2 regions of the Nocardioides sp. NPDC057772 genome follow, and region 1 is predicted to be linked to the other one. Evidence: riboswitches for the same ligand, from Rfam matches in the RefSeq annotation. Region 1 holds a riboswitch; the other holds the start of a gene.
The links. A riboswitch is a leader RNA that binds a small molecule or an ion and turns the genes downstream of it on or off. The one in region 1 is predicted to bind cyclic di-AMP.
Positions count from the first base shown of each region.

Region 2: linked by a shared signal. The riboswitch ahead of ACFVJS_RS12150 (NlpC/P60 family protein) and the one ahead of ACFVJS_RS20745 (C40 family peptidase) in region 1 are both predicted to bind cyclic di-AMP.

Region 1 is NZ_JBHVKN010000154.1:2,532-6,864, forward strand. It holds gene ligD (non-homologous end-joining DNA ligase) at 1-612, shown strand, start outside; gene ACFVJS_RS20740 (response regulator transcription factor) at 627-1,307, shown strand; cyclic di-AMP (ydaO/yuaA leader) riboswitch at 1,550-1,723, shown strand; gene ACFVJS_RS20745 (C40 family peptidase) at 1,729-2,556, shown strand; gene prfB (peptide chain release factor 2) at 2,701-3,819, shown strand; gene ACFVJS_RS20755 (alpha/beta fold hydrolase) at 3,824-4,333, shown strand, end outside.
Region 2 is NZ_JBHVKN010000057.1:1,085-5,417, forward strand. It holds gene ACFVJS_RS12140 (M48 family metallopeptidase) at 1-229, opposite strand, end outside; gene ACFVJS_RS12145 (hypothetical protein) at 226-1,440, opposite strand; gene ACFVJS_RS12150 (NlpC/P60 family protein) at 1,478-2,464, opposite strand; cyclic di-AMP (ydaO/yuaA leader) riboswitch at 2,480-2,684, opposite strand; gene ACFVJS_RS12155 (hypothetical protein) at 2,781-2,963, opposite strand; gene ACFVJS_RS12160 (NYN domain-containing protein) at 3,087-4,333, shown strand, end outside.

The DNA of each region.
Region 1 (4,333 bases):
CTGACCTTCCCGATCCTCGACAGCCTCGCGGCGCTCACCTGGGCCGCCAACCTCTCTGCGCTCGAGCTGCACGTCCACCAGTGGACGGTCGGCGAGGACGGCACCCCGGCAGGCGCCGACCGGATCGTGATCGACCTCGATCCAGGCGAGCCGGCCGGCCTCCAGGAGTGCTGTCAGGTAGCGCTGCTGGTGCGCGAGGCGCTGGGCGAGCGCGGACTGACCGCGGCGCCGGTGCTCAGTGGCAGCAAGGGCGTGCACCTCTACGCCGCCCTGCCCGAGGCGGTGGAGCCGGATGTCGCCACCGCGCTGGCCAAGGAGATCGCCGAGCAGCTCCAGAAGCAGCACCCGAGCAAGGTGACCGCGACCATGACCAAAAGCCGCAGGTCAGGCAAGGTGTTCCTGGACTGGTCGCAGAACTCTGGGTCGAAGACGACCATCTGTCCCTACTCGCTGCGCGGTAAGGAGACCCCGAAGGTCGCGGCCCCGGTCAGCTGGGCCGAGGTCGAGGAGGGAGCCGAGGATCCGCTCGCGATCGACCAGCTCGGACCTAACGATGTGGTCACACGGTTGTCAGAATCGGGGGATCTCTTCACAAGGGCTACAGGCCCCTAACTATTGTTCTCCCCATGTCTAACTCCGTGCTCGTCGTAGAAGACCAAGAGGACATCGCCGCTCCGCTGGTGCGCACGCTCCAGCGAGAGGGTTATGACGTCACCTGGGTCGACTCCGGCAAGAAGGCGCTGGAGCTGCTCGCGCCCCCTTACGAGGCCGAGCTCGTGCTGCTCGACCTGGGTCTGCCCGACATGGACGGCCTCGAGGTCTGCAAGGCGGCGCGCGACAACGGCTACGAGGGCGGGATCATGATCCTCACCGCCCGCGACGCCGAGATCGACCTGGTGGTCGGCCTCGACGCCGGTGCCGACGACTACCTGGCCAAGCCGTTCGCGCTGGCCGTCCTGCAGGCTCGGGTTCGCGCCCTGCTGCGCCGCTCGGGTCCGGTCGAGCCCGGCACCGACGACGACGCCCTGCGCATCGACGTCGCCGCCCACCGGGTCTACGCCGGCGAGCGCGAGGTGACGCTGACCGGCAAGGAGTTCGCGCTCCTGGCCGTCCTGGCCGCCTCCCGCGACAAGGTCGTCTCCCGCGACCGGCTGATGGCCGAGGTCTGGGACGAGAACTGGTACGGGTCGACCAAGACCCTCGACGTCACCGTCGGGCGCCTGCGCCAGAAGCTCGAGGCAGCCGGGGTGCAGGAGAAGGTCGTCGCGGTCCGCGGGGTCGGGTTCCGGCTGGAAGCCGGAGAGTAGGCACAGCCGACTCGAAGAGGCGGCGTAACCGCAAGTTCAACACGGCGTCAGACTGTTGTCCAACGCGTGAGATGACTCACAAACCGCGGTAAAAACACGCGTGAGCACGCGAAATGTGCTCAGAATACGGACCCTCTGGATTGGATCCGGTTCAGATCGCATGTCACCTTGGTTGGGCCGTGCACAACGCACGACCGGCTCCGGTACACGCCGAATCCTGTCCCTCCGGAAGCCGGCCCCTACTACTGAAACCCCCTTTACCCCTCACACTCAGCAGTACGTATGGGACAGGAGCGGGGGACCCAAGTTCCACGCGACTAACTCGGACGGTCGCTTGGGGTGAAGCCATCCACCGATGGCCGGGCAACCTTCTGGCCCGAACCCGACAGCTCACCTCGCAGGCGTGGGAAGGAACTCACGCATGTCCAAGTCCGTATCCCGTCCTGCCCATCGAGGCACGCCGCGCCCCCTCCGGGTGCCGAACGTCGCGATCGTCCGGACGATCGCAGGATCCCCCGTCGACAAGCTCAGGACGACGCTGAGCGGCCACGGCAGGCTCGCCGGCCGCATCACCCTCGCCAGCGGCATCGCCGCCGGTGCCCTCGTGGCGGTGCCCGCCGCCAACGCCGCTCCGGTCTCCCACGAGGCGACCACCGTCGAGTCCGCACCCGTGGTGGAGGCTCCGACCCTGGAGGTCTCGGCCACCCCCGCAGCGATGCTCACCGACATCAAGCAGCTCGAGAGGGCTGTCGAGGTGCAGCAGCGCAGGGCCGAGGCAGCCCGCAAGGCGGCCGAGGCGAAGCGCAAGGCGGCGATCGCGGCCAAGAAGGCCGCGGAGGAGAAGAAGAAGGCCGAGGCGGAGGCGAAGGCCTACGCCGCGAGCCAGCAGGGCAGGATCGAGCGGGCGATCAGCGTCGCCTCGGAGCAGATCGGCGACCCGTACGTCTGGGGTGCCACCGGCCCGAGCGCGTTCGACTGCTCCGGTCTGACGCAGTACGCCTTCGGTGCCGCCGGCATCGAGCTGCCGCGGGTCTCGCGGGACCAGGCCGCTGCGCTGCCGACGATCCCGAACGACCAGATCCAGCGGGGAGACCTGATGTTCTGGGGCAGCCCCGTCTACCACGTCGGTATCTTCCTGCGCTGGGAGAACGGTCAGGCGATCATGCTGCACGCCCCCAAGCCGGGCACCGCGGTCCGTGAGGAGGCTGCCTGGGACGGCTGGTTCGCCGGCTCGATCCACCAGGCCTGAGGTTCTCGGGGCCCGTTCCGACGGGCTGACCCCCACATATCCCCCTGGCGCTCGCCCTCCGGTCCTCCTGCCGGAGGGCGAGCGCATGTGTGGAGGGGGCCGGCGAATCGGGCGGCGTGCCACCGGTCAAGTAACCTGTAAGACGTGGCAGGCCCCGAATTCGACACCGAGATCAAGCAGCTCCAGGCAACGATGCAGACCATCGGCCAGGTGCTGGACCTGGACGCGATGCGCAAGGAGATCGCCGACCTCGGCGAGCAGGTCGCCGCGCCCGACCTCTGGGACGATCAGGACAACGCCACCCGGGTCACCGGCCGTCTCTCCCTGCTGCAGGGCGAGCTCAACAAGTTCACCGAGCTGAGCAGCCGCATCGAGGATCTCGAGCTGATGGTCGAGATGGCTCAGGAGGAGGGCGACGCCGACACGCTCGCCGAGTCCGAGGCCGAGCTGGGCCGGGTGAAGAAGGCCGTGGAGAGCCTGGAGATCCGCACCTTGCTCTCGGGGGAGTACGACTCCCGCGAGGCCCTGGTCACGATCCGTTCCGGCGCCGGTGGCGTCGACGCCGCCGACTTCGCCGAGATGCTGATGCGCATGTACGTCCGCTGGGCCGAGCGCAACAAATACCCCGTCGAGGTCTTCGACACCTCCTACGCCGAGGAGGCCGGGTTGAAGTCCGCCACCTTCGCGATCCATGCGCCCTACGCCTACGGCACCCTCTCCGTCGAGGCCGGCACCCACCGCCTGGTGCGGATCAGCCCCTTCGACAACCAGGGCCGCCGCCAGACCTCCTTCGCCGCGGTCGAGGTCGTGCCGGTGCTCGAGCAGACCGACGAGATCGAGATCGACGAGAACGACATCAAGGTCGACGTCTACCGTTCCTCGGGCCCCGGTGGCCAGTCGGTCAACACCACCGACTCGGCGGTCCGGTTGACCCACATTCCCACCGGCACCGTGGTCTCCTGCCAGAACGAGAAGTCGCAGCTGCAGAACAAGGCCGCCGCGATGATCGTCCTCAAGGCCAAGCTGCTCGCGCTGAAGAAGGCCGAGGAGGAGGCCCAGCTCAAGGAGCTCAAGGGCGATGTCGCCGCCTCCTGGGGTGACCAGATGCGCAACTACGTCCTCAACCCCTACCAGATCGTCAAGGATCTGCGTACGTCCTACGAGGTCGGCAACCCCCAGGCCGTCTTCGACGGCGACATCGACGGGTTCCTCGAGGCCGGCATCCGCTGGCGCCGGGGTGCCGAGAAGGCCGAACAGAACTGAGCTGATGGTTGCGCGGACGCGCACCAGGCTTCCACTCCCGGGCCGCGGCGCGGCGTACGTCTATGACGTCTACGGGCCTGAGGATGGGGTGCCGATGGTGCTCTTGCACGAGCTCGGAGGTAGTGCGAAGCGGTGGCAGGGGGTCGTGCCGCCCTTCGCGGCCGAGCATCGTGTCTACGCCTTCGACATGCGTGGGCACGGCGACTCGGACTGGGCCTCCGACTACTCCCACCGGCTGATCGCCGACGACGTCATCGTTGCCATGGACTCGCTCGGCATCTCCGGTGCGGTGGTCGCCGGGCACTCGACCGGCGGCAACGTCGCGCTGCTGGTCGCGATGCACCGGCCCGATCTGGTCTCCCGGCTGGTCATCGAGGACGTCGTTCCACCCGCGCCTCGCAGGCGCAGGGGACCCGGACGCCCGGCCAGGCCGATGCCTCACGACTGGGAGTGCATCGCGTCCCTGCTGGTCGAGGCGACGACGTACGACGCGTGGATGTGGGAGCAGCTCGAG
Region 2 (4,333 bases), on a different contig from region 1:
TCCAGCGAGCGGCACCGGAGTAGGCCAACATCCGCTCCAACTGCTCAGGGGTGAACACGTCCCGCTCGTCGGGCAGCTCCAGGGGGCCGCCCGGGTAGGGGTGCCAAGGGATCAGCACCCATGCCAGCACCACGAACGTCACCGCCCCGAGGACGAGGACCACCCAGGACGTACGCTTCGACGAGCTCAGCACATCGCGCTGCCTGCCGATCACGTTCGCCCCAGTCATCGAGCAGAGTCTGACAGATGGGTCCGCCAGCGGGCTGTCAGCTCGTCCACCCCGAAGCCGAAGCTCGCCTGCAGGGACTTCTCGAGCGGGATGCCGCGACCGGTTTCGTCGTAGAGGTCGACCAAGGCCTGCTCGCCGCCTGCCTCGGCGAGCACCTCGCAGGCCAGCCAGGCGGCTTCGTACTCAGCCCCGAAGTGCTCCGAGCGGGTGTTGAACTCGGCCTTGCCCGGCAGGTGGTCAGGGGCGCCGTTCTCGCGGACCTGGGCGAGGATCTGGCCGGCCGTCTTGCTGAGCGGGAGCTTGGTGTCGCGCAGCGCGACGTAGTCGGCGAACCCTTCGATCAGCCACATCGGGCGGCGCGTGTTGGTGGCGGCGTCGGTGGCGGCGTGAGTGGCCTCGTGGGTGATGACGACCTGCGCGCCCGGTGCGTCCAGGTCGCCGATGACGCCCGGGTTGACCCACACGTGCAGAGGCGCCCCCGCCTTCGTGGAACCGTCGACGGTCGCGGTCACCGCGGCGACGGCGGTGTAGGTGCCCTGCGGGGCGCCGAGCGCGGCGTCGAGCCCGGTGGCGGGTACCTCCAGGACCAGGCGCGGGTCGTCCCAGGCGATCACCTTGCGGACCTGGGTGACCGCGGTGGCGGCCAGTTCGGCGTAGCGGTCGGCGACCTCCGCGGAGGCCTGGGCGATCACGAGGCTGGATCCGCTGCGGCGCACCTGCACCGGGCCGCTCAGCCACAGTGGCATCCGGGTGCCCTGGGGCGCCGAGAACCCGGTGATCGCACCCTCGGCGTCGAAGCCGACCCTCAGCTCCTCGGTCAGCGCCGGGTCGCCGGGAGTGCGCCAGGACATCTCGACGTCGGCCGTCCAGGAGCCGTCCTGCTCCACGTTGCCCGCCTCGGCGAGGTACCTCGCGGTGACGTCCTCGAGGCCGATGGCGTGCGCGTTGCGCACCGCGACCGAGGACGCGTCGTCGCCGTCGGGCTTCGCCCCGTCACGTACGCCGGTGACCAGCTGATCCAGCGAGGCCCGGGCTCCCGCGGTGTCGGCGCGCACGACCGGCGCGGTGGTCGGGGTGGGCGCGACGTACTCGCCGCCGCCGGTGAGCCGCCAGCCGACGAAGCCGGCGAGGAGCATCACCAGCACCAGCGCCGCCCCGATCAGGGCGGGGTGAGCCTGGATCCGGGAAAGAAGAGAGCCGACCGTTCGCACCTGCGAACGATCGGCCTCTTCGGGGTCCTGGGTCAACTCAGCCCGGGCGAACGGCGCCCGTGTAGGGCATCTCGTCGATCGGCGAGACCTTCACACCCGTGCTCGGGTTGGAGGCGTGCACGATCTGGCCGTTGCCGATGTACATGCCGACGTGGCTGATCGGGCTGTAGTAGAAGACCAGGTCGCCGGGGGCGAGCTGGTCGCGGGAGACCTGGGGGCCGCTGCTGTACTGCGCCGAGGAGGAGTGGGGCAGCGAGACGCCGGCCTCGCCCCAGGCGCCCATGGTGAGGCCGGAGCAGTCCCACGACTCGGTGCCGGTGGCGCCGTAGACGTAGGCGTCGCCGACCTGGGCCAGGGCGTAGTCGACGGCCACCTTGGCGCGGCCCGAGGGGGACGGCAGGTTGCCCGGGATGCTGGTGTCGGTGGACTGGATCTTCTCCAGCTCATCGGCCTCGAGCTCATCGAGCTCGGCCTGGGCCGCCTCGAACTTCTCGTCGATCTCGTTCTTCTTCTGCTGCATGGTCGTCTTGACCTTGGCCATCTGCTCCTTGGCGTCCTCGGTGGCCTCGCGGCGCACCTGGAGGGCCTCGGCCTCGGTGTTGTAACGAGCCAGCAGGTCGGCCTGGAGCGCGTTGTAGGACGAGACGGTGGCCAGACCGGCGAGGAACTCTTGCGGGTCCTCGGAGGTGATCACCTGACCGACGGCAGAGACGTCGGAGCCCTCGAACTGCCGCAGCACGGAGTCACGGAGCTCGGCGCGGATCTTGTCCAGCTCCTTGCTCTGACGCTTCTCGTCGGCGTTGAGGTCCTTGAGCTGGTCCTTGAGGTCCTGCAGCCGCAGCTTGGCGTTGCTGTAGTCCTCGTTGGCCGCCTCAGCCTGGGTGTAGAGCTTGTCGACCTTCTTACGAACGTCGTCGATGTCTGGGTCGGCTTGGGCGGGGGTCGCCACGGGAATGATCCCGGCGACACCGATGGCGGCGATGCCGGCTGCACCGGCAATGAGTCGCTTCCGGTCGCGTGTCACGAGCGGACGGTCTCCTTGTGTAGTCGTTGAACGCCTACCGGGTGAGCTGACGGGTTCAGGCACGACCTGCCCTACCACCGCTCCTCGTTCCGGTCTCCCGGATCGTCCTCGCGGCGGATGCACCCCAGGTGATCGCACTCCGTCCTGCGGTGTGCGACCGGTGTGGTTCCCCGGTTCCCGGCCCGCCCCGAAGCGGACCTGGACTAAGCGCGACACTCGCGTGAGCCGGTTGACCCACTTCCACGAGCGCCAAGTTCCTGCGCACATTAGCCGACGGCATCCCCCACCTGCCAACCACCCACGCCCAAAAGTTCGGCTACATCCCCTCCACCATCCGCAGCGGCGGGACCAGTCCACCATCGGCGAGCACGTCGAGCGCCCGGCGCTCCTCGTCCTCGATGGTCAGCTCCGGCGGCGGGCCGAGGAGCACGGTGACCACGCAGTCGTGGCACGCCAGTCCCCGCACGAGGCAGGTGTCACAGTCGATTCTCGTCGTCATGCTGCGACGGTCTCACCGACCACCGACATTTTTGCTTTCGCACGGTTGCGTGCGGCGTGTCACCACCATCGCAGCGCGGTATTCGAGGCGGCGATCGTCGGGGCGGGTCTCTACACTTGGGATATGGAGGTCTCCGCGTACGCGACACTCCCCGACACGGTCCGGGGACGCATCGTCGCGCTCACCGCCGGGGTGCTTCCGGACGTCGTGCGCCTCCCGCCCGCGCTCAGGCGGATCGCCGACTTCGCGCCCGCTCGGCGGGCCAAAGCGGGCGGCGCGATGATCGCCTCGGTGCTCGAGAGCGACGACGAGGTGCGAGAGAAGGTCGGGAGCCACTTGCGCCCGGCGTACGTCTCCGAGGGTGGCGAGGACGTCGCCCTGCCCGATGATCCCGCCGAGGCGGCAGCCGTCGCCTGGCTGGTCCGTCCCGACGGCTGGGAGGTCTCGCTCAAGGAGGCCCTGGACAGGCTGGAAGCCGCGTCGGTCCCGGCGGTCGACGCCGAGGTGGCCCGCCTGCGCGGCAAGCTGGCCGCGACCGAGGACGAGCTCCGGGAGGTACGCGCGGACCGCAAGGCGCGCCTCGATGAGCTCAAGGCCGACAACACCGCGCTGCGCCGCAAGCTCGGCGAGGCCCGGGCCGCCGCTCGCGAGGCCGGCACCGGGCTGGACGAGGCCCTCACCGAGGCCCGTGAGGCGCTCGCCCGCGCCGAGGACGAGCTCGCCTCACGCGACCGGCAGCTGCGCCAGCTCCGCAGCCAGATCGACAAGCTGGAGCGCGAGGCGGCCGCCGAGCGACGCACCTCGAAGACCGACCGCGAGGACGCCTCGCTGCGGGCCCGTTTCCTGCTCGACACCCTTCTCGACGCGGCCGGTGGGCTCCGTCGCGAGCTCGCCCTGCCGCCGGTCACCGGCACTCCCGGCGAGCGGGTGGAGGCCGAGCTCGCCTCCGCAGACGCCGCGGCCGGCGCCGGGGTGACCAGCAGCGCCCACCTCGAGCAGTTCCTCGCCATGCCGCGGGTCCGGCTGATCGTGGACGGCTACAACGTCTCCAAAGCCCTGTGGCCCGACTCAGCCCTCGACGCCCAGCGCCTCCGGCTGCTGCGCGCGATCGCCCCGATCGCGGCCCGCACCGGCGCCGAGACGACCGTGGTCTTCGACGCCCACTCCGCATCCGTACGCCCCACCGCCGTGCCTCCGCGCGGCGTCAAGGTCCTCTTCTCCCCCGAGGGTGTCATCGCCGACGACGTCATCCGCGACCTCGTCGACGCCGAGCCCGCCGGCCGCGTCATCCTGGTCGCCACCGACGACGCCCAGATCATCAAGGACGTCCGCCGCGCCGGCGCCCGCAACGTCCCCCTCTCCTCACTCTC